Regions from separate parts of the Litorilituus sediminis genome, predicted to be linked through region 1. Evidence: predicted binding sites of a transcription regulator. Region 1 holds the regulator's gene; each other region holds the start of a gene.
The links. The regulator MetJ, encoded in region 1, represses methionine synthesis genes. The targets are predictions, from matches to a motif close to TAGACGTCTAGACGTCTA.
Positions count from the first base shown of each region.

Region 2: the regulator MetJ is predicted to act here: its motif matches at 5,410-5,427, upstream of metA (homoserine O-acetyltransferase MetA).
Region 3: the regulator MetJ is predicted to act here: its motif matches at 8,117-8,134, upstream of metK (methionine adenosyltransferase).

Region 1 is NZ_CP034759.1:2,069,531-2,080,030, forward strand. It holds gene metL (bifunctional aspartate kinase/homoserine dehydrogenase II) at 1-2,448, opposite strand, end outside; gene metB (cystathionine gamma-synthase) at 2,464-3,621, opposite strand; gene metJ (met regulon transcriptional regulator MetJ) at 3,826-4,158, shown strand; gene EMK97_RS09235 (DUF2959 domain-containing protein) at 4,315-4,968, shown strand; gene EMK97_RS09240 (1-aminocyclopropane-1-carboxylate deaminase/D-cysteine desulfhydrase) at 4,990-5,910, shown strand; gene hemE (uroporphyrinogen decarboxylase) at 5,986-7,053, opposite strand; gene sodX (nickel-type superoxide dismutase maturation protease) at 7,538-7,834, opposite strand; gene sodN (superoxide dismutase, Ni) at 7,837-8,340, opposite strand; gene EMK97_RS09260 (hypothetical protein) at 8,357-8,554, opposite strand; gene EMK97_RS09265 (hypothetical protein) at 8,571-8,999, opposite strand; gene EMK97_RS09270 (acyl-CoA thioesterase) at 9,151-9,627, shown strand; gene EMK97_RS09275 (M20 metallopeptidase family protein) at 9,670-10,500, opposite strand, start outside.
Region 2 is NZ_CP034759.1:1,538,745-1,549,244, reverse strand. It holds gene mutS (DNA mismatch repair protein MutS) at 1-1,610, opposite strand, end outside; gene EMK97_RS06885 (putative bifunctional diguanylate cyclase/phosphodiesterase) at 1,770-3,959, shown strand; gene recA (recombinase RecA) at 4,195-5,220, shown strand; gene metA (homoserine O-acetyltransferase MetA) at 5,499-6,449, shown strand; gene metH (methionine synthase) at 6,532-10,236, shown strand.
Region 3 is NZ_CP034759.1:3,736,304-3,746,803, reverse strand. It holds gene EMK97_RS16615 (FAD-dependent monooxygenase) at 1-690, opposite strand, end outside; gene ubiH (2-octaprenyl-6-methoxyphenyl hydroxylase) at 750-1,994, opposite strand; gene pepP (Xaa-Pro aminopeptidase) at 2,058-3,398, opposite strand; gene EMK97_RS16600 (UPF0149 family protein) at 3,450-4,049, opposite strand; gene EMK97_RS16595 (cell division protein ZapA) at 4,303-4,611, shown strand; RNA gene ssrS (6S RNA) at 4,689-4,870, shown strand; gene EMK97_RS16585 (thiol-disulfide oxidoreductase DCC family protein) at 5,349-5,720, shown strand; gene EMK97_RS16580 (MDR family MFS transporter) at 5,736-7,010, opposite strand; gene murI (glutamate racemase) at 7,234-8,067, shown strand; gene metK (methionine adenosyltransferase) at 8,269-9,456, shown strand; gene EMK97_RS19075 (hypothetical protein) at 9,433-9,585, opposite strand; gene rsmE (16S rRNA (uracil(1498)-N(3))-methyltransferase) at 9,651-10,397, shown strand; gene gshB (glutathione synthase) at 10,447-10,500, shown strand, end outside.

The DNA of each region.
Region 1 (10,500 bases):
GCCAGCGGTAACATCTCGCCCAGCACCGGGGCCACGAATAATCAAAGGATTATCTTGATACCAGCGACTACTGATTTGAAATATATTATCGCACGGCGTTAAATTGGCAAAAGCATCAGTTTTTGCTAATACCTCTAAACTAACCTTCGCCGTTAATTTAAGGCCATTAGCGGAATCATCTTGAGGTGTTGCTTGTAATCTAGCAACATAACGAATGCATGCATTATCGGCATTTGCTCTGGCTAACTGATCAGCAAAAAATTCATCTAATTCATCAGCTCTGGCAAGAAACGCTTGTGTATCTAATGCTTGTAAATGCTCTGGCACCAAATTTTGACAATCAATATCATCAAGTGATAACTCAAAACCAGCTTTGCGAGCAAGTATTAATAGTTTTCTTTGTACGTCACGCCCTGATAAATCTTCTCTTGGGTCTGGCTCAGTAATACCTTGCTGTAACGCATCTAACATCAAACTTGAAAAACTAGTACTACCATCATAGGTTTCAAATAACCAAGATAAAGTGCCTGAGAAAATTCCGGCAATTTGATTAATTTCATCACCACTGTGGCGTAAATCATCAATGGCAAAATTAATCGGTAAACCTGCGCCAACCGTGGTGTTGCCAAGCCAAATACTATGATGCCGCTCTGCTTGCTGTATTAAATTATTGTAATGTGCTGTGCTACTAGATGCCGCCCACTTATTAGCACCAATAACATGGATACCTTGCTGAAAAAACTGCTCATATAACAAGCTAAAATCTTCGCTCGGGGTAATATCAACAACGATAAGTTCATCGTAAGGGTGATGGCTAAGCCAAGAGAGCAATTGCTGGTTATCATAGCCTTGTGAGTCTTGCTCAAATAAAGACAAAGCTTGGTTCACATCAATACCATCATTGTTAATCAGTGCTTTCTTCGAAGACAGTAAACCAACCAAGTGAGTATTCTCAAGTGCCTCTACTTTAGCTAATTGACTTGGTAATAACTCAAGAAAACGCTGACCAATATTACCTAAACCTGCAACAACTAAACCAATATGACGGGCATCTTTAGTCATATCATGATGGACATTATTAAGAATTTCCGGTGTACAAGGCTCAGACAATATCGCAATCACACTATGACTATTGTCACTGTTGACTAAATGTAATGGTTTTACAGATCTTAAGCTGCGCTTAAAGCGCGCTTTAATATCACCACGTTCAGCCACCTTATGGCCCACGGTGGCAATAATCGACACAGGATTAAATTTAACTTCGGTATCATGACTTGCGAGCCATTGACTTAACGCTTTTTGTTGAGCCTGTGTAATCACCACAAAGCCTTGCTTATCATCAACACAAATAGGTGCAAACTCAGCTCGTACCTTGTTAGCCGCTTCGCCAATAAAACTTTCTGAATGGGCAAGCAATAAATCATTTAAATAAGTAACCGATAGCTCTTGTTTGGCTATCTGACCAAATTTACCTATTTCAGTACCTGCAACCTGAGCATCAAAGCTACTGGCAACATGCAAATGGGTGTGATGCTCAGTTAACGGGTTAATTAATGGTAATAAGGTTTTAGCATGCAGTACTGGGTTACCTAAACGGCCAAGCTCTTTGGCTACACCATTAGGTAAACGGTGCAATTTACGCGCACTTGGTACAATACGAGGGTCGGCACTATAAATACCGTCAACATCGGTCCAAAGAGTGACATTTCTCGCATCCACTAATGAGGCGACAATGGTTGCTGAATAATCACTACCATTGCGCCCTAAGGTACAGGTATGACCGCGCTCATCTTTACTGATATAGCCAGTGATCACGGCAAGTTTGCCAAATTGCCTATGCTGTCTTAATTGCGCAGCACTAGTTGCAGTATCAACTAAACAATCTACCTCATTATCGATAACAAGAAAGTCTCGCGCATCAATACTATTACTAGGACATAATTTTTCATTTAACAAAGCAGATAATAAGCGTGCAGACCACAACTCACCAAAGGCTAAAATATTATTGTGATGCGCTGATAAATCACCAGTTAACCACGCTTTAAGCTGTTCAATATCTGCCGCTAAAGAGTGAATTAACTGCTTAGCATTATTGGCATTTAATAGCTCTGTGATTAAAGCTTGCTGCTGCTTGCTTAACGCCGCTACGGCAGCCTCTAACGGTCTTGGGTCTTGCTCTTCTAAACTTGCTTGTAATTGCTCTTGCGCTAGCTGATATAAAGAAAATAAATGATCTGTGGTATCACCATTGGCCGAAACCACAATAATATCATTGATTTGGCAGTGGCTTTTAATTATTTCAAGCACACGATTTATGCATTGACTTGATGCTAGTGAACTACCACCAAATTTATGTACTTGAATTGCATGCTTGGCCAAATGATTTTCTGTTACCGCGTCAAAACTTGTTGCGTTAGACTGTTCAACATTTAATTGCGTCTGTGTCATTAATTTTCCTACCTACTACAACTGGCTTTGGCTCAAACCATGATTAAGATCTGCAATGATATCATTAACATCTTCAATGCCGACAGAAATTCTCACTAATGACTGCGTGATACCCGCTTCAAGCTGCGCTTCGATTTCCATACCAGCATGAGTCATGGTTGATGGATGACTTATCAAGCTTTCAACACCACCGAGTGATTGCGCTAATGTAAATAACTTTACATTGGCAAATAACTTTTTAACCGCTTCAACGCCACCTTTTACTTCAAAGCTCATCATAGCGCCAAAACCTTGCTGTTGCTTTTTGGCAATATCATGACCTGGGTGATCTGCAAAGCCTGGAAAGTAAACCGCGTCAATTGCACTGTGCTGTTTTAAGAATTTAGCAACTTCATTAGCATTTTCTTGATGCTGTTTCATTCTTACCGGTAAGGTTTTTAAGCCACGTAACGCTAAGAAACTATCAAAAGCACTACCAGTAATACCAATACAATTTGCCCACCAGGCTAGCTCTTCACCTAGTGCCTGTTCTTTTGTGACTAAAACACCGCCAACAACATCACTATGACCATTGATATACTTAGTGGTGGAGTGAAAAACAATATCAGCACCGAGTGCTAATGGCTGCTGCAATGCTGGTGATAAAAACGTATTATCGACCGCAACAAGTGCGCCTACTTGATGACAAGCTTTAGTTAGCTTTTCAATATCAACTAAGCGTAATAACGGGTTACTTGGGCTTTCTAACAGCACTAATTTTGGTTTTTGCGCTAAAGCTTGGGCAAATGCTGCTTCATCATTTTGATCAACAACAACAAGCTTAAATTGGCCGCGACGAGCTAGGTGAGTAAATAGCCTAAAACTACCGCCATAACAGTCATGAGGAATAACAATAGTATCTTCTGTTGATAATAACTGGCAAATAAGGTGAACGGCCGACATGCCTGTGCTAGTGACAATACCAACACTACCCTGCTCAAGCTCTGCAATGGCTTGAGCAAAGGTTGCTCGAGTTGGGTTGCCTGTTCTAGAGTAATCAAACTCTCGTTTTTCATTGAAACCTTTTAATGAGTATGTGCTAGATAAATGGATAGGAGGTACCACTGCACCGTGATGTTCATCAGTATTAATGCCTGCTTGTACTGCCGAAGTGGTAATATTTTTAATCGACATAGTGTTCTCCATTTATGAGCTAGATTCGCTCATTTACTCAAAAAAACGTATAGATGTTTGGACGTCTATAACTCTAAACACTTTAACTGTAAGCGTCAAGATATTTTAGACTTCTAAACTTCTACTTGACTCACTTTTCCGACAAGGTAAAATCTAGCCCCAGAAAATATATATTATTACAATAGCTACTATAGAGGAATCTCCATGGCTCAGTGGAATGGCGAGTATATTAATCCCTATGCCGAGCACGGTAAAAAAAGCGAACAAGTTAAAAAAATTACCGTATCAATTCCTTTGCGAGTACTTAAAGTATTAACCGACGAAAGAACCCGTCGCCAAGTAAATAATTTAAGACACGCAACCAACAGTGAACTACTTTGCGAAGCATTTTTACATGCTTTTACTGGTCAACCGTTACCAGATGATGAAGATTTAGCCAAAGATAATAACGAAAAGTTGCCGGCGAGCGTACGTCGATTACTAGAAGCACAAGGTATTACTGACTTTAGTGCTTATGAAGAGAAAGACGAAGAATAATAAGCTGCTATCACTGAATTAGCAAAAAAAGCCATAATGACTGAATCATTATGGCTTTTTTGTTAGCTTGGCACGGATTTATTTCACATCGAATGCAAAGCTGATAAACTTTTTCTATACCTATAATTAGCTAACAACATTCAACCTAAGGACAAACTGATGCGACTTTTAGCACAAGCGTTGTTAATTTCTTCTATATTAATCACTTTAACAGGCTGTCAATCAGCCTATTACTCCGCCATGGAATCTGTTGGCCAACATAAGCGCGATATCATGTTAGATCGCGTTGAAAACGCTCAAGATGCGCAAAAGGACGCTCAAGAACAATTTACGTCTGCCTTAGAGCAACTTTCACAGTTAATAGCCTATGACGGTGGCGATCTTGCAGAGCAATACCAAGCAACTAAAGATCAGTATGATGCCAGTAAAGAAGCGTCAGAAGAAGTTGCTAGTAGAATAGCTGCTATTGAAGATGTCGCGGAAGCACTTTTTGATGAATGGCAAGATGAAGTGGAACAATACAGCAGCGCTAAACTCAGAAGACAAAGCGAGGCCAAGTTAAAATCTACACAACGTCAATATAAAACCTTAATCAAATCAATGCATAGAGCACACGATAAAATGGCGCCTGTGTTAGCGGCATTAAAAGATAACACCTTGTACTTAAAACATAATCTAAATGCTCGTGCTATTGGCGCTTTAGAAGGTGAATATGGCGCAATTAAAAAAGATGTTGAACTGTTAATTAAAGAAATGAATTCAGCTATTAAGCAATCTCAACAATTTTTAGATTTACTGCAAGAACCATAAACCTCAATTGTAATGAGCCAAATGCAACAGCCAGCAGAGCAACTGCTGGCTAACTCACCTATACAAGCCTGCCATTTTCACGGTCATAAAGTATTTATTAAACGAGATGATTTACTTCATGCCCAATTTAGTGGCAATAAGGCACGTAAATTCGCCTATTTTTTAGCACATGACTTTCCTAACGTAAAAACACTGGTGGGTTATGGCTCAGTTCAAGCTAATTCATTATACTCGCTAGCAGCGCTTGCTAAGCTAAAAGGCTGGCAACTTAACTTCTATAGCAAACCCATTCCACACTGGCTAAAAGCACAACCTACAGGTAATTATTCCGCTGCTCTTAAGCTAGGCGCGAAAATTATTGAAGTAAAAGAGCTAACCAGCAACCTTGAAGCTTATGTACAAAGTCTTGATTTTGACCGTAATCACCTAAGCGTTCCCGAAGGTGGTCGATGCCAAGAGGCGGCTTTTGGTGTAAAACAGTTAGCCAATGAGTTAATTCAGCAATGCCAGGAACTTGAGCTTAATAACCCTGTCTTTATGTTACCTGCAGGCACAGGTACCACCGCATTGTATCTGCAAAAGTATTTACCCTTTCAAGTGATGACCTGTGCTTGTGTGGGCACGCCTGACTACTTAAAACAGCAATTTAACGAGTTAGACACTAACAGCACTCATTGGCCGACAATACTGCCAAGCCGGAAAAAATATCACTTTGGTAAGCTGTATGCGGAGTTTTATCAAATTTGGCAGCAACTAAAAGCACAAACGGGTATTGAATTTGAACTACTCTATGATCCGCTAGGCTGGCTATGCTTACTGGACTTTTTAAAAGCGCGTAAAAGCAATCAAGATATTATTTACATTCATCAAGGTGGTTTAGTCGGTAATCAAAGCATGCTACCTAGATACCAGCTCAAATATCCACAAGAATCGGCTAAATAAAAACTCAGCTTAAATAGCAAAAAGGCCTACACATCACTGTGTAGGCCTTTCAAATTATGCTCAAAGCTTAAATGCTTATTTATGATAAGGCTTACTTAAGCGGTGTACTGACTCAATAAAGTGACCAGCATGCTCAGGATTAACATCAGGGTGAATACCATGACCTAAGTTAAATACATGACCTGTACCACCTTCACCAAAACCAGCTAAGATTTTCGACACTTCTTGCTCTATACGCGGTAATGGTGCGTAAAGCATAGATGGGTCCATATTACCTTGTAAGGCAACTTTATCACCAACACGTGCTTTGGCCTTTTCAATATCGATTGTCCAATCAAGACCTACCGCATCACAACCAGTCGCAGCAATATCTTCTAACCACATACCACCATTTTTAGTAAATAAGGTTACTGGTACTTGGCGACCTTCATTATGACGAGTTAAACCATCAACGATTTTCGCCATATATTGCAATGAAAACTCTTTGTAATCGCGTGGTGATAACACACCACCCCAAGTATCAAATACCATCACAGATTGCGCGCCAGCGGCAATTTGCGCATTTAAGTAACTGATAACAGAGTCAGCTAGCTTATCTAAAAGTAAGTGTAATGTTTGTGGCTCAGCAAACATCATCTTCTTAATCTTAGTAAAACCTTTAGAGCTACCACCTTCAACCATATAAGTTGCTAATGTCCATGGGCTACCAGAAAAACCAATTAGCGGTACTTGACCATTCAGTTCTTTGCGGATAGTACGAACAGCATTCATAACATAACCCAACTCATCTTCTGGATCAGGTACAGCAATTTTATCTACATCAGCTTTACAAGTAATAGGACGTTCAAACTTAGGTCCTTCACCGGTTTCAAAATATAAACCTAAACCCATAGCATCAGGAATAGTTAAAATATCGCTGAACAAGATTGCCGCATCTAATGGAAAACGTCGTAATGGCTGAATTGTTACTTCACAAGCAAGCTCAGCGTTTTTACAAACCGACATAAAATCGCCAGCGTCTTTTCTTACTTCACGATATTCTGGCAGATAACGGCCAGCTTGGCGCATCATCCATACTGGTGTGTAATCTACAGGTTGCTTTAATAGCGCACGTAAATAGTTATCATTCTTTAATTCTGTCACCAATATATCCTCTTAACTTGGTATGGTTGAGCTTTCTTAGCTATATTCCACTTCACTCTAGCTATAACAGCTAATTATTTATGGCGCACAGTTTACCACCGCCATTGATTTTGATCTATGCGCCAAATCAACTGACCACAAATCTCTCCAATAAAAATAATTTTTTTCTTTAAAAATACGGTTGTTTTTTGGCAAGTGTTTTTGAATCAAGAACTTATCAACCAGTATGGCAAATACCGCCTAAATACGAAAAAAGTCGTGGAGTTTATGCTCTATTAAAGTTGTTGCAGCGAAAAAAATGGTTTGTTATAAAATGCCTGCGCTACAGAAAATAATAACAATAATAAGAAAATAAATAACTAATAAGAAGCTTGTTTAACAAGACCATAATGCGAGCAGTTCAGGCCTTCCTCGAAAGAGGAAGGCTTTTTTATTCCCCGTAAAGCATCATTTTTCACCCGTAGAATAAAACCAATAAATTGGCTTATTTAGGCGGAAATACCAGCAGAACTTTACCTAAAATTTGCGATTTACCGACAGGACCCAGCTTTTCAATTGGCATACTACTTTTGTGCAGACCTTTAAGCCAAAATAAACCATTTCTGTCTATCTTAGCTAGCGATTTAACAATAAAGCCATGCTTAGGATGAAACACCTTTAATATGCTACCTTCTTTAAGCTGTCTTAACCTTAACCAAGGCACGATAAAAATGTAGCTATTTTCAGGAATGTCAGGTGACATACTCATACCGCGAACTTTACAAAAGTGAAAGCCTAACATAATCAGTCTCCTAATTTAGGGTATACCACATTCTGGGCTGGTGGATATGGGCAAACAGCAGTAAATGTCGCTACTTGTTTTGTTTGCCAAAAGATTTCTGCAAAGCGATTAACCTTATCTAACAATAATAAGGCTTGCTCTTTACTGATGTGCTGCTTTGCTTTTGATGCTGTTAGCATAATATCGTGAGTTAATTCATGTAACTCAGGAAATGCGCTTAGTTGTGGCGCTTTAATATAATCGCCCCAAATAATGCCGATCTCCTGTTTTACTTCCATAGCATGCTGTTCTTTTTGATTGACTAAGCGAATAAACTCAGCTTGCTGTGCTAGCGTTAGACTTTCTTTCGCTTGCAACTCTGCAATCAAATCAACCATACGAATCAGCGTTAGGGCGGCAATTTGTGCAGTAATTGGGTCATATATTTTACAAGGGATATCACAGTGAGCAGAAACCACAGGAAAATTTAGTTTTTCATCTAACTTCTCAATAATTTGATAAATCATAATATATCCTCCTGCTTTAGTTATCTCGTTTAGAGCTTGTTAACTCTTTAAATGCCAAAACACCAGCGGCAATAATAATAGGAGCCAACCATAACAAATGAATCAAGCCAGCATCAGCAGCGCTATGATCATGGCCCGAGTGTGCTGCTACAGGTAGTGAAACCACAGCCACTAGCGTCAATAAAAATGTCACAAGTAATGATAATTTGTTCATGGTAAAGATCCTTTAATTAATGTAATACAGGTTGCTGAGCACTGACTTCAGCTTCCATCTGCTGCAATGATTTAAGACAGCCAGCACACGCTTTATGCTTTTTACTAAAAGCTAACATGGGGCTTAAAGTGATTTTAATTGCCGTTAATGCCATCAATTGCAAATCTTGGCTAATATCATTGCAGCGCGATAATTCCATCATTCTTTGGTGAGGTATTTGCAAATACTTAAAAGCCAACTGCGCCTTGCCTTGTACTTCATACAACACAGCCAAATTATGAAATGAGCCAATCCAAGCCAGCAATAAAGTGCTATTTTCCATATCCGCCAACCAAAACTGCTCTAAGCATTCAAGTGCTTGCTGATAGCACTCCTCTGCTTCATACCAATTTTCATAATTGAAGTGGAAATTGCCTTTTTGTAGCAGTAATTGCCAAACTTCCATAACACACCAACACAAATGAGAATGATTCTCATTATATACTCATAATCTATTTTGTAAACTCTTTTACTAAGAGAAAGTACGTAAAAATTTAAAATAAGATCATTCTCAAGTAAGATGGTGAACAAAGTCAGAAATAAGCCACGGTGAACAAATGAATAAACCACAAAGAGATGTAACACTTAGATTCTTAGCAGAGCCACAAGATGTCAATTTTGGTGGAAAAGTTCATGGTGGCGCGGTAATGAAATGGATAGACTTAGCAGCATACGCTTGTGCCGCTGGCTGGAGTGGCCGTTACTGTGTAACAGCTTATGCAGGTGGTATACGCTTTGTCGCTCCTATTCACGTGGGCAGTTTAGTTGAAGTAGAAGCCAAGGTTATTTATACCGGTAACTCTTCTATGCATATTGCGCTTGAAGTAAATGCTTGTGATCCAAAATCACTTAACCGCCGCTTAACAACCCACTGTATTGTTATCATGGTAGCTGTTGATCAAAATGGTCAATCAGAGCAAGTTCCGCAATGGATACCAAAAACCGAAGCAGATAAAAAACAACACGCCAGCGCCGTTAAACTGATGGAGATGCGCAAACAAATTGGCGAAGAAATGCAAATATTCGTTGAATAAATAAGGCAAGCCGTTATCGTCTGCTTGCCACACGCTAGCTGCTTATTTAGCTAACAAACTCAGCGCCATAGTGGTCATGCCTTTTACCCCTGTGGCAATAGTTTTCTCTGCATCAGGAGCAAATTTTGCTGAGTGTAATGATGGCAATGCTTGGCCTGTGTTTTTCGCTTGCTGATAGCGTGTTGGCTCAACCGCACCTAACCAAAATAACGCACTGGGGATTTTTGCTTTAGTACGGCCATAGCGAGCAAAATCCTCCCCCGCCATGACAGGGTCTACTGTAACCACCTGCGCCTCACCTAAAGCGCGTGTAAGCTGGTTAACCAATTTCTGTGTATATTCTGGCTCATTATAAACAGACGGGGTATTTTCATCTTTTACTACAACTTTAGGTAATAATGTTTCTGGCAAGCCTGATGTACGCGCTAAGCCTTCACTGACTTCTTTAATGCGAGTTAACAGATATTCACGGGTTTCATCTGAATAGGAACGAACCGTTAATTGAAGTTTGACCTCGTTGCCGATAATATTGTGTTTTGTACCACCATGAATAGAGCCAACGGTAATAACCGCAGAATCAAGCGGAGAAATTTCACGACTAACAATGGTTTGCAAATGAGTAATAATTTGCGCCGCTAACACCACAGGATCTTTCGTCTTATGGGGATACGCACCATGACCGCCTCGGCCGAACACGCTAATATCAACCGAGTCAACATTCGCCATAGCATACCCTTTAACATAGCCAATCTTTCCTGCGGGTAAGTCTGCCGCCACATGCATAGTTAAGTTAAAATCAGGCTGTGGAAACTTTTCAAATAAGCCATCATTTAACATAGCTTTTGCACCAAAACCTATCTCTTCAGCAGGCTG
Region 2 (10,500 bases), 530 kb from region 1:
TGATATAAAGACTTCTCTAGCGCTAAGAATTTGCTTTGCGCGCTAAGCACTTTATGTTCATGCTGTTTTAATTCTTCAGTGATAAAGCGTTCGTTATTTTTTAAGGTTTGGCGCCTGATGTAATCTTGAGGCACTTCTTGTGCTGCGCTGCGACTGATTTCAATAAAAAAGCCATGGACTTTGTTATAGCCGACTTTGAGCGACGATATGCCGGTACGCTCTTTCTCTTTTTGTTCTAATTGCTGTAAAAACTCAGTTGCGCCATCACTGAGATCGCGTAATTCGTCGAGTTCTTGATGATAACCAGGGGCAATTACACCGCCATCACGTATTAGTACCGGTGGATTTTCTACAATCGCTTGTTCAAGTAGCGTTTGAATGGCTGGAATAGGTCGGCATTCACTTGCTAAGGTCGCCAAGTAGCCTTGCTTTGCTGGCGTTAGTATTTGTTGCAGTTCGGGTAAGCTTTGTAGTGCATTGCGTAAACGAGCAAAATCACGAGGACGAGCAGATTGCAACGCTATACGAGCAACAATACGTTCAATATCACCTAGCCCTTTTAAAAGAGGATGAACTTGCGTTGTTAAATCTAGGTTGATGATCTCTTCGACGGTATCTTGCCTGCTGCGTAGTGTGGTTAGATCCCTTAGTGGAAAGTGTAACCATCGCTTTAATAATCGTGAGCCCATAGGCGTTGCTGATTTATCAAGTACCTGTGCTAAGGTACTTTCGCTGCCACCTTGCAGGTTTTGTGTTAGCTCTAAATTTCGACGAGTTGCCGCATCAAGCACCACGCCTTTGCGTGCAGACTCACTGACTATGGCTCGTATATGTGGCAAAGCACTTCGTTGGGTATCTTTTACGTAGGCAAGTAGGCAACCAGCCGCAGACAGTCCGTATACTTTTTCTGTTACGCCAAAACCGGTTAATTCTTTCGTTTCAAATTGCTTATTGAGTAAGTTAATCGCGGTATCTAAATCAAACTCCCATTCCGCGCGACGACGTAGACCTTTTTGTGAGGAAATTAAAGAAAAGTCTGAAAAGGACTCGGGGTAGAGTAACTCAGCAGGGGCTAAGCGTTGTAGCTCTGCTTGTAATTGCTCACTGCTTTCTGGCTCTGTAAGAACAAAGCGGCCGCTTGCCATATCTAAATAGGCAAGGCCATAAGCAGGGCTAGCTTGTTTACTTTGATTTTCAACAATGGCGACAATAAGGTTGTCTTGCTTATCTGTTAGTAATGCTTCATCACTTACTGTACCAGGGGTAATGACACGGACAACTTTACGCTCTACTGGCCCTTTACTGGTTGCAGGGTCTCCGACTTGCTCGCAAATCGCGACGGACTCACCTAAATTAACCAGCTTAGCTAAATAGCTTTCAACGGCGTGATATGGAACACCCGCCATAGGAATGGCGTTTCCGCCTGACTTACCTCGAGCGGTTAAAGAAATATCAAGTAAGTCGGCTGCTTTTTTTGCATCATCATAAAAGAGCTCGTAAAAATCTCCCATTCGATAAAAGATTAATATATTTGGAAATTCGGCCTTGATGGTGAGATATTGACGCATCATCGGGGTGTGGCTGGAGAGATCTTTGCTAGCGCTAGTCATGGTGAAGAAATATTTTTTTGATTACAAATTTGAACCGTTAATTATGCCATAAGCTTTGCTTGAAACCGTACAATTTCTTCATCTTTTTTGCTTGCGAATTTAATAGCTGCTGTTTATATTGAAGCTTGATTAGATTGTTTTCTAGGCTTTGGGAGATGTTTGATTAAGCAAAATAACCAACAACAGCTAAAACATAAGAAGGAGCTTAATACCAGTAAGCGTGTTGTTATATTAACAAGTATCGTGATTTTGATATTGCTGGTCTGGCAAGCGTATTCTGCAAGCAAAATTCATCAAAGTTACCAAGAGTCATTAATGGACTCTATTACCGATCGTATCCTGTCAGATTATCAAGAGTACTTTACGCAATTGCGTTTAGAAATCGACTTATTCCAGCAAAAACAATTTAATGCGATTAAGCAGTTACAGCAGCAAGGAAGTACGGCAAATAAAGATGATTATATGGCCGTGCTTAATCAACTACGCTCTGATATTAAAAATACTCGACTCTTTGCCTTAATTGATGCTCAAGGTGAAGGAAGTTTAGCGCATATTACCGGGAACTTTTTACCTGATTGTGAGGCTGAAATTGCTTCAATGCTTGCTTCTGGCGTACAAACGCAATTATTTTTACATCGGAGTAAATCCAGTATTCATTTCGATCTTTTACAGCCATTATCAACCAATTTAACTGAGCAGAATTATCTTTTTGTTGCTTTTAACCCTGATGTGTTAATTGAATTATTGGCCAAGTATCAACTACCGCATCAACAGCTTTTTTTAATGCGGGCAGATAACCCCAGAGAAATTGAGTTAACGACTGGGCATGATAACAGTAAATATGCCTCTTTATTGTTACAAGGTGATGAGTATTCTAGTTTTAGTTTTGTTAAGCCTATACCCAATACGCGCTGGCAGTTAGCGATTCGATTATCACCTCAATACAGTAGTAATCTACATCAGCAAGGTTTGCTGAAAGCAATAGTCCTATGGCTAGCTCTTACCTTGCTTATTTATGGCTTTTATCGTCAGCAAAAGTTGGGCTTTAAAAAGCACCAGAAAGTTAAAAGTGCCTTGGCATTCGTTGATAACCATGATCGACTAACAGGTTTAGCAAACCGTGCTAATTTTGATCGGCAATTAACTGAGCATATCAATAACAAGCAGCCTGATAACAACTCAGGCGTGGTTATGCATATTGATTTAGATAAATTTCAGGTGATAAATAATAGTTTTGGTTATGGTATTGGCGATAAATTTCTTCACAAAATATCACTGATGTTACGTGAATTTATTCCAGATAATGCCACGGTAAGTCGTTTAGGGAATGATGAGTTTGCGATTTTGTTGCCAACATTGCCTAGAGAAGAAGTGAATACATACGCAGAAACTCTCTGTTTATTGGTGCAAAAGGTACGGCTTGATGAGTTGAAATCTGAAAGCAATGTTACCGCAAGCATTGGCGTTATTATTTTAGATGAGTCGGTTTTTGATGCGAAGCAAGTGTTTTCTTCTTTAGGGCAGGCGGTGAGCTTAGCGAAAGAAAAAGGCCGAAATAGGGTTCAAATTTATCAAAGCGATGACTTACAATTAGTACAACATGCTAAAGAAATGGAAGCGGTGCATGAAGTTGCCGAGGCAATTAAAGCCGATCGACTCATACTATATCGTCAACGACTTAAGTCTTTACAAGGTGAAGAAACAGATCATTTTGAAATCTTAGTTAGAATGAGAAGTGCCTGCGGCAATATAGTTGCCCCTAATGAATTTATTCCAGCCGCAGAAAAATACGGTATGATTCGAAAGATTGATTACTGGGTGATAGAAAATACGTTTAAAAAGATAGCATCTTTGCCATCTGAACACAGTGTCTACAGTATCAACTTATCAGGTTTAACCTTAGCGGATAAAGATATTTTTGCACAGATCTCAGTATTATTTTCTCGTTATCAAATCGCTCCTGAGCGCATTTGTTTTGAAATAACTGAAACCTCAGCCATTAGCCATTTAGCATCAGCGTTACATTTTATTGAGCAGATGATTGAATTTGGCTGTAGTTTTTCTTTAGATGATTTTGGTAGTGGCTTATCTTCATTTAGTTACTTACAAAAACTTCCTGTGGATACCATTAAAATTGATGGCGTCTTTGTGCGAGATATGGATACCAACAAGGTTAACCGTATTTTTGTTGAAAACATCAAAAGAACGGCTAGTGCTATGCACAAGAAAACTGTGGCCGAATTTGTAGAAAATGCTGATATTGAGCGTATATTGACTGAAATTGGCATAGATTACGGGCAAGGCTATCACATTCATAAACCTGAACCTTGGTATGAGAGTCAACAATAATTTTACTGTATGCACTGATAAAAAGTACTGTATATAGAGTCCAGTTAATCTTTAGCTACATCTGAAGCACACTTGTTAGTAAATATCCTCTTATTAATTTTTTCTTTTAAAACAAAAAATTAAGGTTTTTATTGACTGTTTTTAGTAAAAATTTTAATAAAAGTCTTGATACTGTACAGTCATACAGTATACTTGTCTCATTAAAACGAAAAACGACTTATTCGTGGAGCAATTAATGAAAGACGATAAAGAAAAAGCACTCTCAGCAGCCCTAGGACAAATTGAACGCCAATTTGGTAAAGGTTCAATCATGAAGCTGGGTGATAACAATGCAATGGATGTTGAAACAGTATCTACCGGCTCTTTAGGTTTAGATATTGCGTTAGGTGCAGGTGGCTTACCTCTTGGTCGTGTTGTTGAAATTTACGGTCCAGAATCAAGCGGTAAAACTACCTTAACTTTGGAAGTTATCGCAGAAGCTCAACGTAATGGCAAAGTATGTGCGTTTATTGATGCTGAACATGCACTTGATCCAATTTATGCTGAAAAGTTAGGCGTTAATATTAATGACCTACTTGTTTCTCAACCTGATACAGGTGAGCAAGCATTAGAAATATGCGATATGTTAAGCCGCTCAGGTGCTATTGATATTATTGTCGTTGACTCGGTTGCCGCTTTAACACCAAAAGCTGAAATTGAAGGTGACATGGGTGACTCGCACATGGGTTTACAAGCACGTATGTTATCTCAGGCAATGCGTAAGCTTACTGCGAATTTGAAAAAATCTAATACCATGTTAATTTTCATTAACCAAATTCGTATGAAGATTGGTGTTATGTTTGGTAACCCAGAAACGACAACGGGTGGTAATGCCTTGAAGTTTTACGCTTCGGTTCGTTTAGATATACGCCGTACTGGTGCAGTTAAAGATGGCGATGAAATTGTCGGTAATGAAACCCGAGTAAAAGTGGTTAAGAATAAGATATCACCTCCGTTTAAACAGGCTGAATTCCAAATTCTTTACGGAGAGGGCATCAATAGCTTAGGTGAATTAATAGAGCTAGGTGTGAAAAATAACTTAGTTGAAAAAGCAGGTGCTTGGTATAGCTGTAATGGTGAACGTATTGGTCAAGGTAAAGCTAATGCTACTAAATATTTAGCAGAAAACCCAGCAATGGCCAAAGAGCTAGACGCTAAGCTTCGTGAAATGTTCTTGTGTAAAACCATTCCTACGGAAGCAGAAGCGGTAGTAGAAGAGTAGCTTCACAGTAAATAAACCTCAGATTTATATAATAAATAGTCAATATCAATAAAATGCAGTGTTAGACGTAGCACTGCATTTTTTTTGGCTCTGACTTTGTACTGTAATAGCAATAACTTTGTAAATTGAGTGTACTTTTGCTTGGTAAGCAATTCATATCAAATTAATATATTAATGATTAATAACTTTTAGACGTCTATACGTTTAGAAGTTGACATATCTAGCAATCTAAGTAACATGGTGTGCAATTCACTTTTGTCATTTTGTTAGGTCGTGTTATGCCCATTAAAATACCAGATCAATTACCAGCCTTGTCGGTATTGGCCAATGAAAATATCTTTGTTATGTCGGAGCACAGAGCCGTGAACCAAGATATTCGCCCCATGCAAGTTGCGATTTTGAACTTGATGCCAAACAAGATAGAAACAGAAGTGCAAATACTGCGTATGCTTTCGAATACGCCGCTGCAAATTAATGTTGAGTTTGTCCGTATTCATGCCAATGAATCAAAAAATACGCCTAAAGAGCATTTAGAAAACTTTTATTGTCTTTTTGATGACATAAAGCATAAACAATACGATGGCCTGATTATTACGGGAGCGCCACTAGCTTTGTTAGATTATCAGCAGGTGAGCTTTTGGGATAAAATCTGTGAAGTCTTTGATTGGGCAGATAAAAACGTAACCTCAACCATGTTTTCTTGTTGGGCTGCTCATGCGGCTTTATATCATCACTATGGTTTAAATAGGCATTTGAGAAAACAGAAGCTATCGGGGGTTTATCAGCATTATCCGCTGGATGCCCATGAGCAATTAACACGTGGTTTTGATGAATGTTTTAATGTGCCACACTCGCGCTATGGCTATATTAATCAGGCTGATTTTGAAAAAGTTGATAGGCTAAATATTTTAGCGCAGTCAGAAGAGGCTGGTGTCTATTTGGTTGCAAGTAAAGATAAGCGACAAGTGTATTTAACAGGCCACCCTGAATACGATACCTCAACCTTGCATGAAGAATACTTGCGAGATAGTAAGAAAGATGCCAATACACAGTTGCCTATCAACTATTATTATCAAGATGATGTAAATAATAAACCAATAGGGTCATGGCGCAGTCATGGCAGTTTATTGTTTACTAATTGGTTAAATTATTATGTGTATCAAATAACCCCTTATAGGTTAGATGCTTCAAACATTAAAGCGGCGCAAGATGCAAAGCAAGAAGACTAAGGTTAGGGATTAGCCGTAAATATTTTATCAGCAATATCTTGTTGGTTTAGCTTGTTGTTATTAAAAAAAGCTTGGATAGATCATGAAAAAACACCCTTCATTTACATTATTAGAGCAGCAATTAGAGAAAAATATCTTAATTCTTGATGGTGCTATGGGCACTATGATCCAAGCGTATAAGTTTGAAGAACAAGATTTTCGTGGTGAGCGATTTGCTGATTGGCATTGTGATGTCAAAGGCAATAATGACATGTTGGTACTGACGCAGCCAGAAGTGATTAAAGCGATTCATAATGAATACCTTGAAGCAGGTGCTGACATACTAGAAACCAATACCTTTAATGCGACAACAATCGCCATGGCAGATTATGACATGGAAGATTATAGCGCAGAAATCAACTTAAAAGCTGCGCAGATAGCGCGAGCAGCAGCAGATGAGTACAACAAGTTAACGCCTGAAAAGCCAAGGTTTGTAGCAGGTGTATTGGGGCCAACCAATAGAACTTGCTCGATTTCGCCTGATGTTAATGATCCTGCCTATCGTAATGTAACCTTTGATGAGCTAAAAGAGGCCTATATAGAGTCTACTAAAGCCTTGATTGAAGGTGGCGCAGATATCATTTTAATTGAAACTATTTTTGATACTTTAAATGCTAAAGCTGCCGTATTTGCCGTTGAAACTGTTTATGATGAACTAGGTTTACGCTTACCTGTGATGATTTCAGGGACTATCACTGATGCCTCTGGGCGAACATTATCAGGGCAAACAACCGAAGCTTTTTATAACTCACTACGTCATGCTAAGCCGGTTTCTTTTGGTCTTAACTGTGCATTAGGGCCAGTAGAATTAAGGCAGTATGTTGAAGAATTAAGTCGAGTGTGTGATGTGGCAGTATCAGCGCACCCGAATGCTGGCTTACCGAATGCTTTCGGTGAGTATGATTTTACCGTGGAAGACATGAATAAGCATGTGGCTGAGTGGGCGAATGCGGGCTTTTTAAATATTATCGGTGGTTGTTGCGGTACAACACCGGCACATATAAAAGGCATGGCGGATACCGTTGCAGCTCTTACACCACGTAAAGTAGAGCCTAGAGAAATAGCTTGTCGATTATCTGGTTTAGAAGCCCTAACCATTAAGGAAGATACGCTTTTTGTTAACGTAGGTGAGCGTACTAATGTTACCGGCTCTGCTATGTTTAAGCGCTTGATCAAAGAAGAAAATTACGATCAAGCAATTGCGGTCGCCTTACAGCAAGTTGAAAATGGTGCGCAGATTATTGATATCAACATGGATGAAGGCATGTTGGAGTCAAAGCAGGCGATGGTGCGCTTTTTAAACCTTATTGCCGGTGAGCCTGAAATCGCCAAAGTACCTATTATGATTGACTCGTCTAAGTGGGATATCTTAGAAGCAGGTTTACAGTGCATTCAAGGTAAAGGTGTCGTTAATTCAATCAGCTTAAAAGAAGGCGAAGAAAACTTTAGAACGCAGGCTGAGTTATTACGTCGCTATGGCGCAGCTGTTATCGTAATGGCCTTTGATGAAGAAGGCCAAGCGGATACTCGAGCAAGAAAATATGAAATTTGTCATCGCGCCTATCATATCTTAGTGGATGAAATTGGCTTTCCAGCAGAAGATATTATTTTTGACCCGAATATTTTTGCGGTTGCTACTGGTATTGAAGAGCATAACAACTATGCCATGGACTTTATTGAAGCGGTTGCTGATATTAAGCAAAACTTACCGTATGCCATGATTTCTGGTGGTGTTTCTAACGTTTCATTTTCATTTCGAGGCAATAACCCTGTCCGTGAAGCTATTCATGCAGTGTTTTTATATCACGCCATTAAAAATGGTATGGATATGGGCATTGTTAATGCGGGTCAATTGGCCATTTACTCTGATATTCCAGAAAAGCTACGTCTAGCAGTAGAAGATGTCATTCAAAATACTGATGATGGCGCGACAGAGCGATTACTTGACGTTGCAGAAGAGTACCGAGGTCAAGCGGGTGGTCAACAATCAAAGGTTGATTTAGCGTGGCGCGAATTGCCCATCAAAGAACGCTTAGCACACTCGTTAGTAAAAGGTATTAATGAGTTTATTGAAGAAGATACTGAAGAAGCTCGGTTACAAGCAGCAAGACCTCTAGATGTTATTGAAGGTCCGTTGATGGATGGCATGAACCAAGTGGGTGACTTATTTGGTGCTGGTGAAATGTTCTTACCTCAAGTGGTGAAATCTGCACGAGTTATGAAGCAAGCGGTTGCTTACCTTAACCCATTTATTGAGGCAGAAAAAACAGAGGCTAGCTCTAACGGTAAAGTGCTTTTAGCGACAGTTAAAGGTGATGTGCACGATATTGGTAAAAACATTGTGGGCGTGGTCTTGCAGTGTAATAACTATGAAATTATCGATTTAGGCGTGATGGTTTCTTGTGAAGATATTTTACGTGTCGCCAAAGAAGAGAATGTCGATATTATCGGCTTGTCGGGGCTCATTACACCATCACTAGATGAGATGGTTCATGTTGCAAAAGAAATGCAAAGGCAAGGCTTCACCTTACCATTACTTATTGGTGGTGCGACAACCTCTAAAGCGCATACCGCAGTAAAAATTGAGCCTCAGTATGAGCATCCGGTTGTTTATGTTGCTAATGCCTCGCGCTCAGTGTCTGTGGTGAGCTCATTACTTTCGGATGAGTTACGTGATAACTTTATGGCCAGACAAAAAGATGAATATGAACGCACTCGTGCTCGCCATTATAAAAAAGGTCCTCGTTCAAGTTTAATTACGGTTGAACAAGCGCGTGAAAACTCAAGCCCATTAAGCTTTGCAGAATATACCCCGAAAAAGCCAAATAAGCTTGGGGTAACAGTACTTGAAAAGCTCGATTTAAGCGAAGTGCGAAATTATATTGATTGGACACCGTTTTTTATGACCTGGCAATTATCGGGCAAGTACCCGTTAATTTTGCGCCATGAAGTGGTTGGCGAAGAAGCGACTAAGCTGTTTAATGATGCCAATGCTATGTTAGATGACGTAATCAATAATGATAAAGTGACGGCAAAGGCAGTTTTTGGTTTATTTCCAGCGCACCGTGAGGGTGATGATACTATTTTGCATCCAGTTGATGGCGATACAGAGCTAAGAGAACAGCAGCTTATCAAGCTTCAGCATTTGCGCCAGCAAAGTAAAAAGCCAGCAGGGCAGTATAATCGCTGTTTAGCGGATTACATTGCGGATAAAGATGCTGGGGTAGATGACTATATTGGTGCGTTTGCCGTTTCAGCTGGCTTTGGTGTTGATGAGTTAGTGAAAGTTTATGATGAGCAACATGATGCTTATAACAGCATTTTGCTTAAAGCGGTTGCTGATAGGTTAGCTGAAGCCTCAGCAGAGTATTTACATGAAAAGGTACGCAAAGAGTACTGGGGCTATGCGGCTGATGAAGACTTTAATAATGATGATTTGATTCGCGAAAGTTACCAAGGTATTCGTCCTGCGCCGGGTTATCCGGCATGTCCTGAACACACCGAAAAAGGTTTGTTGTGGGAGTTATTAAATGTTGAAGAAAATATTGGCATGGAATTAACCTCTAGCTATGCCATGTGGCCTGGCGCTGCGGTCAGTGGTTGGTACTTTGCTCACCCTGATGCGAAATACTTTGCCGTGGCAAAATTAGCGAAAGATCAAGTGTTAGATTACGCCGCGCGGAAAGGCTTTACTATTGAGCAAGCTGAGCGTTGGTTAGCGGCGAATTTAGATTATGAGCCGGAATAACTAATTACTTGCTCAAACTTTAAAAGAAAAACAGGCTGCCGCTGGCAGCCTGTTTTGTTAGCGTTAGCAAACTAGGAGAGTAACGTTTGCCAGGGCGTGTTTATCTTTGTTTACTATTTCAGCTGAGAGATAAAACTTCTTTAATCAAGGCGAAAGTTGCTCAGTTTAGCCAGCTAAATTAGCAACTTTTAACGCAGAGTAAAGGAGTTTTAGCCTCAGTCCTAGGGCAATAGCTATTTTTAACACTAGCTTCATTAGTATTCA
Region 3 (10,500 bases), 1.7 Mb from region 1:
GTCATGTTTACTTGCTAAAGGAAGAAAGGCTAATGGCCCTGTTGGTAAAAACACTTGCCATGCGGTATTTTGATGCCCTTGAGGACACTTGACCGTAGCAACAATGGCGTGATGATCATAATCTTGAAACACCATAGCCATATCCATTTGCTTTCTCACCCAAGAGTTTGCGCCATCTGCGCCAACAACCAGCTTAGCCATAATCGGTTGGCTGTTATTCTCAAAGCTAGCAAAAACTTCACTATCACCTACCGCTAAATTAGCTAATTTACTTTCAGTGAAAAAGCTAATGCCTTCATCTTGTTGTGCTTGCTGCCATAAAGCATTACGAATAACACTATTTTCAATAATCCAACCAAGTTGCTGGCCTTGGGCTTTATCTGTTGGAAAACTATCAACATCTTGGTGAGAGAAATCTAACTTACCAACACCAGCTTTATCCCAAACATGCATATGCTGATAGCCTTGCAAGCGACTCGCTTCAATCGCAGACCATACGCCTAGGTTTTCAAAAATCGCTTTACTGGCTAGGTTAATGGCGCTAACTCTGATCTCTGGCTGCTCAGGCAAATCTGTTACAGGTAAGGTATCGACTATGGCAACGGTTAGCTTGTTCGTTTTACGCAATGATAAAGCTAAGGTTAAGCCGACCATGCCACCACCAACAATTAAGACATCAAACTTTTGCATTTTTAAACTCTTTCACTTTATTAATGACACCGATGAGATTGCTATTAATAGCCCTGATTTTAATAACCCATAGTTTTCTTTACTAAGGCATTTTTAAATGGCGATAATGCGCCAAGCATTTGCAAGCCGATATTGCGGCCAACTACCAATGGCGGTAAATCATTAGCAAACAATCTAACCAGAGAGTCTGTTAACCAAATCACCTCTTGTTGATCTTTGCTGCGTAATTGCTGGTATTTCTGTAGCAAAGCGAAACTGCCAACATCATCGCTATTAAGCATATCGGCATTTAGCTGCTCAGCGATTAAGCTCGCCATATCTGCCACATCACGAAGCCCCAAATTAAATCCCTGACCAGCTATAGGATGAATAGTATGTGAGGAGTTACCAACTAACGCCATACGATGATACGTTTGTTGTTTGGCTTGCAATAACACTAAGGGATAGACATCACGTTTGCCAACATGCAGTATTTGCCCTAACCACAAACCAAAAGCCGACTCTAGCTCACGTTTAAAGTCATCATCAGATAAAGCTTGAATTCGCTCAGCTTCATCAGGTGTCATAGTCCACACTAACGAGCAACGCCCTTGACCAACAGCCTGCGCTTTACTTTGTGGTAAAGGCAGCATAGCGATTGGCCCTTGATTACTAAAACGCTCATAGGCTTTATGTAGATGAGGTTTTTGCGTGGCGACATTGGCAATTAAAGCAACTTGCTGATAATCATCAAAACTTACCTCAATATTGGCACGCTCGCGACAAGGTGATTTAACGCCATCACAAGCCAGTAAGAGTTTTCCTTGCAAACAAGTACCTGATTGCAAGGCAACATCAACGTGTTGTTCTTGCCAATTGATATCTTCAATTTTATCCGGATTAAACCAATGCACGTTAGTTTTATTGGCAAGCACTTTAAGTAGCCCCCTGCCAATCAGTGCCATATCAATAACATAACCTAAGGCATTAACATGATACTCTGCCGCAGAAAGCCTAGCCTTAGCAAAGTGACCGCGATCGGATATATCAATATCAGCAATCGCACAAGCATCTTGTTGTAGATGCTGCCACACGCTAAGTTTTTCAAGATAACGAGCACTGCCATGAGATAAAGCTAAAACCCTATCATCAAACAAGGGCGCGTGCTGACCTTGGTTATCGCTTTTAGGATTAGCTTCTATGATGGCAATAGCTAATTTACTGCCATCAGATTTAACTAACTCGGATAAGCTTAATGCCATTAAGCTACCCGATAAGCCGCCACCGGAAATAACGACATCAAACTGTTGCGCTGACTGTTCCATTTATAAGTCTTTCTATGTGCTTGTTTTAATTTATGTTAGTTATTTTACTTATTGCTTTACCGCTTATTTTGCCATTAGGGCTTCGATTTCAGCAATGGTATCTGGTGCATCTTGGGTTAGGTTTTCGAAACCTTGTGTGGTAACGACAATATTATCTTCAATACGAACCCCCATACCACGCCATTTTTCATCAACACAGGTATCATTAAGCGGAATATAAATACCTGGTTCAATCGTCATCACCATACCTGGTTCAAAAGGTCTATGCTGTTCACGCTCGCTATTGGCATGATAACTACCAACATCATGCACATCTAAACCAAGCCAGTGACCTAAGCCATGAATAAAGTACTTTTTCACCACTTTTTCACTGATTAATTCAGATAAGTCACCTGAAAGAATACCTAAATCCAGTAAGCCCTTAGTTAAAAACTCATTAGTCAGTTCATTTAATTTAGCAAAAGACATACCCGGTTTAATGGCATTAACGGCTAAGTTTTTCGCGTCTAACACCAATTGGTAAAGGGCTTTTTGCTCTTCGCTAAACTTACCATTAACAGGGAAAGTTCGGGTGATATCAGCAGCATAACCACCTAGCTCGCCACCAGCATCAATCAATAACAATTCATTATCGTTTAACACGTCACCGTTATCGGTGTAATGCAAAATATTAGCATTATCGCCACCAGCGACAATTGTGCCGTATGCAGCATAACGAGCGCCACTGCGGGCAAATTCATGTAAAATCTCGGCTTCTATTTGGTATTCAAATTTACCCACAGCCGTTTTTTGCATCGCTCTTTGATGCGCTTTACCTGAAATAATATTCGCTTGACGAATAATAGCGATTTCATTGTCACTCTTAATTAAGCGCAATTCATCAATGATCTCAGCACTATCTTTTAATATGCTTGGTGCTTTGCCACCGGTACGAAATGTTGCTTTTACTTGCGCAATCCAACTAAATACTTGGCTGGCAAAATCATGATGAGCAAAAGCAAAAAATAATTGCGCTTTGCCATTAATATAATCAGGTAAAAAGGCATCAACTTCACTTAACTCATAAGCACTATCAAAACCATATACTTGCTTGGCCTTTTCTTGACCAATACGGCGACCATGCCAAATTTCATGCAACTCATCTTTTTCTAAAGAAAACAGCACAGTGCTTTCCTTGCCCTGCTCATCTTTTATCATCACCAACAAGGCTTCAGGCTCATTAAAGCCGGTTAGATAAAAAAAGTTTTTCTCTTGGCAAAAGCCAAATTCAGTATCATTACTGCGGGTAACTTCACTGCCTGCTTTAAATAGTGCGATTGAGTTATTTGGCATTTGCTCAAAAAAATTAGCGCGATGTTGTTTAAAGTCGCTGATAGGTAATTTGGCTAAAAGTTGTTGTAACATGAGTAAACCTAAAGTAATAGCTGTAATAAAAGTATTTAAATAACGAACAAATTAATGAATGGTATTATTGCCCGACTGTTCATTTGCTTGGTCTTTACGCTCAGGCGGCGTAGCTAATTCGCTAAAACAAAGTAACGCTGAAATTCTAACGTATTCGCTAATTTCGAAATAAGCTTGTTCGGTGTCTTCATCTTCTTCCATTTCATCAGATAAATTGGCAATTTCACCAAAGTCTGTCAGCACTTCTTTTACCTCAGCTGATACTACTGGGGTATCTTTTTGCTGTAAGCCAAAGCCTAAATTAAAGCCTTGTACCCAAACACCCAATGCGTGGCCTCGTTCAATAATTGAGTCATCATCATCAGGTAATAGTAATGAAAAGCTATAAGCATCATCGAGAATATTCGCCCAAAGTTGATGAAACAACTGCTGAATAGCTAATTTTACCGGGCTAGGAAAGCTTTCTCCTTGGTTGAATAAATCATTTAGCATAGCTAGGTAAGATTTATCTTCAAAAGCAAAGCCGGCACACACTAAACCTGTTAACACACCGTGTAATTCACTGGCATGCGCTTCAACGCTTTCACTGGTTAAAATGGCTTGTAAAGCGGCAAAATCTAGCTTAGCTTCATCTAAAGTATGGTCTGTCATAAGAAAGCATCTATAATTAATAACATTAGGGCTTGCTATGGTATCACTGCTGCTTTAATTACCCAAGTAAGGATGCTAGTGCATTTGATCTGATCAGCAACTAAAAATAATTTTGTTCTTTATTTGAGCAAGTAGATTAAAAAATGCAAGAATCTCGACCATTGGCTTGCATCGCTAGACAAGCCTAGTTATAGTGCAGGATTGTAAACGGAATTACACTATATTATTAATTACTCTTGGAAATTTTCATTTAATGAAACAGCGAACTGTTGAAATCAATGTGCTTGATCGCAAATTAAAAGTGGCTTGTCCAACAGGACAAGAAAGCGCTTTGCTGTCTGCCGCTGAAGAATTAAATAAGCGCATTGAAAAGAGTAGTCAAAGCAAAGTTATTGCCACGCCAGAACAAACCTTAGTTATTACCGCTTTAAATCTTGCCAATGACTTATTGCTTGCTCAGCAACAATTAAAAGTAGAGCAGCAAGAAAAGCAGGAAAAAATTGAGTTACTACAATCAACTATCGAGCAAGCATTGACCCCAGCGGATAATAAACGCGCATAACGTTTAATTACTGGGCATTCAGCTCTTACCTGTTAAAAAAAACTTATTCCTGTAGCCATTTTTCGCTATACTGACATTGTCTTCTGGGATGTTTGTATGCGAACTATGTCCCTGAGCCGATAAGTTTTACCTAAGGGAATTGATTATTAGCTATTGTGCAAGCCCGGCATGTATCGGGAAGCCTACGGTTGGCATGATATTTCCGCCCTGAACACACGGTGTTCAGGACTATTGTGAGCTGCGGCATTCTGGAAGCACACTTCCTTTTTACTTTTCTTGTACGAACCTCTTTACCATCTTCTTTATATTTAATATTTCCGCGCTCCCCTCAAAAAATCACACGCTGTTCAGGACTATTGTGAGCTGCGGCATTCTGGAAGCGTCCCCCCCTATTATTATAATTCTCAGCACTTTACCAATAATATTTCCGCGCCCCCTCAAGAAAGCACACGGTGTGCTGAGACATTGTCAGCTGCGGCATTCTGGAAGCGTCCCCCCCTATTATTATAATTCTCAGCACTTTACCAATAATATTTCCGCGCCCCAACAAGGAAAGCACACGGTGTACTGAGACATTGTCAGCTGCGACATTCTGGAAACTCACTTCCCCTAGAAGTGTTACACCAACGAATTCTTTTTGCTGTAAATTCCACTCTCCCCAAAATAAGTCATAGGCTATTACTAATACCGCTTAGCAATACTATACTTTTATTGTCTAAGTTAATAAGCCCACAACCATGAAAACAAAGCCAGAAAAGCTCACCGTATTCTATGATGGCGCTTGCCCAAAGTGTGTTAAAGATCGACGATTTTATCAACGTCTTGCGGGGAAAGGCGGCGAACTCGTTGATTGGCTAGATATTAACGGCAAAGATAATTTACTAGTTAGCCTAGGTATTGCACCTGAAAAAGCACTAACAGAACTTCATATTCAACTGGCTAACGGTGAAATACAATCAGAGCTTGATGCGTACATAACCTTAATGAAACGTGTTTGGTTATTAAAGCCTATTGCTTGGATTATCGCCCTGCCCTTTATTCGTCCGTATTTAGCCAAACTGTATCATCAACGGGTGCTTAAAAGGCTTAAAGCCGCTGGTCGACTTTAAGCCTATACCTTTTACTTAACTAGACTGTGACTTAAGCTCATTTACTTTAAAATCTGGTCTGGGTAACTTAGTTAAAATCGCATACAAATAAATAACAACAAGCGCCAATACTGCACAGGCAATAAACAACCAAGTACCACCAAAGTGATCTAAAATAATACCGCCGCCAAGTGGCGCAAAGGCAAAGCCAAACTCATAAAAAGACGAGGCACCAAAATAAGCACCACGTAAATGCTCTGGCGCTAACCTGTCGATATGGACATTCATAGTAGGAAACAATATCGCCTCTGCCAAACTCATAACAATAATTGCGCCTATCCAGCCCCAAAATAATGTTAAAGGATTAAAAGCAAGCCATAGCTGCGATATCGCTAACAACACCAAACCAATTTGTATTCGCGTGATCAGTGACTGCTGTGCCATCAAGCGCAACAGCATAAACTGTGTGGTGATAATGACCATGGCATTGGTAAAAATCATCGAAGAAACCAGCGTCAGTAATTCAGGAACATTTTCACGGGTTAAGTATTGAATCAATGAACTGTCCATTTGCCCATAAATAAACATACATAAAATATTGGCGAAAATAAGACACTGAAATAACTTATCCTGTTTAAGTACCGTGAATATTTTACTTCGGCTTAACGGCTTGCTCTCACTTGAGGCTGAACTATTTTGCCCACTTTCTTTTGCTTGTTCAGTCTCTTGATGTTGATTAAAGCCCCAATATAAAACCACCAATAAAATGGCAAATGCCCCCGCGGTAATATAAAAGCTTGATTGCTCCCCCGTTAAGCCTAACCACACACCTAGCATAGGGCCGACAGCACAACCAACATTGACAATAAAGTATAAAGATTGCATCGCCAATTCACGGGTTTTAATGTCAGCAATCATATCGCAAATTAATGCCGATACTAATGGCCGCCATAAGGCCGTAGCGATGGAACATAAGGTAATAACTACCACATAACCAGCAACGGTATTTACCTCAGCAAGCAGCGAAAATGAAATAACATATAAAATACCACTGGCGTACATCATTTTATGACGGCCAATGCGATCAGATAAGGCACTGCCAACAAAACTAACTAATACAGAAACAGTAGCAGCAGACGATAAAATCAAGCCCACTTGGGTCGCAGATAAGGCAAAGCTGTCATATAAAATAACCGCTAAAAAAGGCCAAACCATATAAAAACTACCCCGGGTAATGAACGAGCCAAAAAGCAAAATCCACATCAATTGCGGAAATTGTTTAAAGCGTTTGATTGATACATCACTAGACACAAGTTTTTCCTTACAGCCTTTATCTCATTAATGACAAAGCTATCACCACCAAACAATTAAGTAAATAAAAAACTTTATTTAAGTTATTTTTATTTACTTAGTTTTGTTTACTTAATTTTTCTACTTAACTTTTCTATTTAATTTTTCTACTTAATTAAGTTGTCTTGTATTTAAGAACTCCCTAAAATTGCTGCTAGGCATATACAGATAAAGTTGTTTCCTTATTAATACCAGCACCACGACCAACACCGCAAAATACATAGATAACTCAGCTGCTATTGGCATTTTTGACTCTGGCGTTGGTGGTCTTTCCATTGCAAAATGTATTGCTGAGCAGCTGCCAAATGAACAGCTTATCTATATCGCCGACACACTCCATGCCCCTTATGGCGAAAAATCAATCGCCTATATTACCGAGCGCGTCAATATCATAGCTAACCAGTTAATTGCTCAAGGTGTTAAAGCCTTAGTCATTGCCTGTAATACCGCCACCGTCAATGCTATTGACCAGCTCAGGGCGCGAGTCAATATCCCAGTTATTGGTGTAGAGCCAGCGATTAAACCTGCCGTTCAACAGAGTATAAACAAGAAAGTTGCAGTATTAGTTACCCAGGCAACCAGCGAAAATGAACGCTTTAATGCTTTGGTAAATCGGTATAAAAATGGCGCAGACGTATTTATTCAACCCTGCCCTGGCTTAGTAGAAATTGTCGAAAGTAGTCAGATTTCAACTAAGCACTGTAATGAACTACTTAATCAGTATATCGAACCACTATTAGCACAAGGGGTTGATAATATTGTTTTAGGCTGCACGCACTACCCATTTTTACAGCAAAAAATTCAAGCAATAGTTGCCAATAGACATGTCACTATCGTCGAAACAGCAAGCCCGGTAACTAGGCAGTTGCACAAGCGGTTAACCGAATTGAATATTGCCAATCAATGCCAAAAAGCAAAACAAGTGATTTTTTACAGCTCAAAACCTTGCAGCAAGCAACAAGCATTATTTAGTCAGTTGTGGCAGCAATCTATTCAATTAGAAATGTTCGATCACTAAGCCTCAACTTGACTCAAATCAAACGAATTTCATTTATCATTTGCCATTAAAGACGTTTAGCCGTCTAGGCGTAAAAAAACTAGAATATCTTTTGAGAAAAGTGTAATATCGCCGACAATTAAAAATATTTATATTTCACTTCGTTGAATAACTGAGAATTCAGCTACATTTATACGACAGTTAATACATTGTTGAGGGTTTATGTCTAGACATTACTTTACTTCAGAGTCTGTATCTGAAGGTCATCCGGATAAAATTGCCGATCAAATCTCTGATGCGGTATTAGACGCTATTATTGCTCAAGATAAGCATGCCCGCGTAGCCTGTGAAACTATGGTTAAAACAGGTGTTGCCATTATTTCAGGTGAAGTTTCAACAACTGCCTGGGTTGATCTAGAAAAGCTAACACGTAATGTTATCAGTGATATTGGTTACACATCTTCTGATGTTGGTTTTGATGGTGAAACTTGCGGCATAATGAACCTAATTGGTCAACAATCGCCAGAAATTGCTCAAGGTGTTGATCGTACTAAACCTGAAGATCAAGGTGCTGGTGACCAAGGTTTAATGTTTGGTTATGCAACCAACGAAACAGAAACACTCATGCCTGCGCCATTATACTATTCACATCGTTTAGTTGAGCGTCAAGCAGAAGCGCGTAAGTCAGGTGTATTACCTTGGTTACGTCCTGACGCTAAATCGCAAGTGACTTTTATCTATGAAGATGGCAAGCCAGTTGCTATTGATGCCGTTGTACTTTCAACTCAGCATAATCCAGATATCAAACAAGAAGACCTTGTTGATGCGGTAATGGAAAATATTATTAAGCACACGCTACCTGCTGAGTTATTAACTGAAAACACGAAATACTTTATTAACCCAACAGGTCGTTTTGTTATTGGTGGTCCAGTAGGCGATTGTGGTTTAACAGGTCGTAAAATTATCGTAGATACCTACGGCGGCATGGCTCGTCACGGTGGTGGTGCTTTCTCTGGTAAAGATCCATCAAAGGTAGATAGAAGTGCTGCCTACGCTGGTCGTTATGTTGCTAAAAATATTGTTGCTGCCGGTCTTGCTGATCGTTGTGAAATTCAAGTGTCATATGCTATTGGTGTTGCCGAACCGACGTCAATTTCAATTGAAACTTTTGGTACAGGTAAAATCTCTGAAGAAAAATTAGTTGAGCTAGTGCGTGAACACTTTGATTTACGCCCGTACGGCATCACTAAAATGTTAGATTTATTACACCCAATGTACCAACAAACAGCAGCTTATGGTCACTTTGGTCGTGAACCATTTGAAATGACCGTAGGTGATGATACCTTCACTGCATTTAGCTGGGAAAAAACAGATAAAGCTGACGATTTACGCAAAGCTGCGGGTATCTAACAACCCGACAATAAGTTTGTCTCGTCCTAGAATACGTTGACAGTTTTTTAAGTTGAAGCCAATCGCGCAAGCGGTTGGCTTTTTTATTTTCTGCGCCCAAGACAAGATAAAATAAATCATTACTGCCATTGTTTTTTCTTGTTGCCGCCCTTATCTTTTAGCTACTAGTCAACGTAAGCACAGTAGTATTTAACATGTCTAACCCAAGAATTTACCAACAATCTCACTTTAGCGTTAACGACACAGTGAAATTATCTGATGATGCCTTTGGTCATGTAGTGAGAGTCTTGCGCTTAGGCAATGATGATAGCATTACGCTATTTAATGGTACTGAGCTTAAGCAATATCAAGCGCAGCTTGTTGATGTAACAAAAAAACACGCTAGCGCTAAAATTATTAGCGAGCAAGTATTAGCGAATGAGTCGCCACTTGAAATTCATTTAGGACAAGGTATATCTCGCGGCGATCGTATGGATTTTACCTTGCAAAAATCAGTGGAGCTTGGGGTAACTAAAATAACGCCGCTATTTACCGAACGCTGTGGAGTAAAACTCAGCGGCGATCGCTTAGCGAAAAAACATCAGCAATGGCAAAAAATAGTCATCAGTGCCTGTGAACAAAGTGGTAGAGCTTTAGTCCCTGAAGTCATGATGCCAATGCATTTAAATGATTGGTTACATGAACAAACTCAAGCGGTGAAAATTAATTTACACCCAAGAGCAAACCACTCAATTATGACGCTACCCAGTGCTGATATTGAGCAGCATCATAAGGTACGATTATTAATAGGCCCTGAAGGTGGCTTAACTGATGAAGAAATAAATGAAGCAAGCACAGCAAACTTTCAAGAAGTACTGTTAGGTCCAAGAGTGCTCAGAACTGAAACCGCTGCGCTAACAGCAATTACCGCATTACAATGTCGCTTTGGTGATTTAAAGTAATAGCAACACATTAAAATTTGACAAAAAATACAACATTTAAGGATACAAGATGACAACTTCTCCAGCGATCAAACTCGGCGTAGTGATGGATCCAATTTCCCAA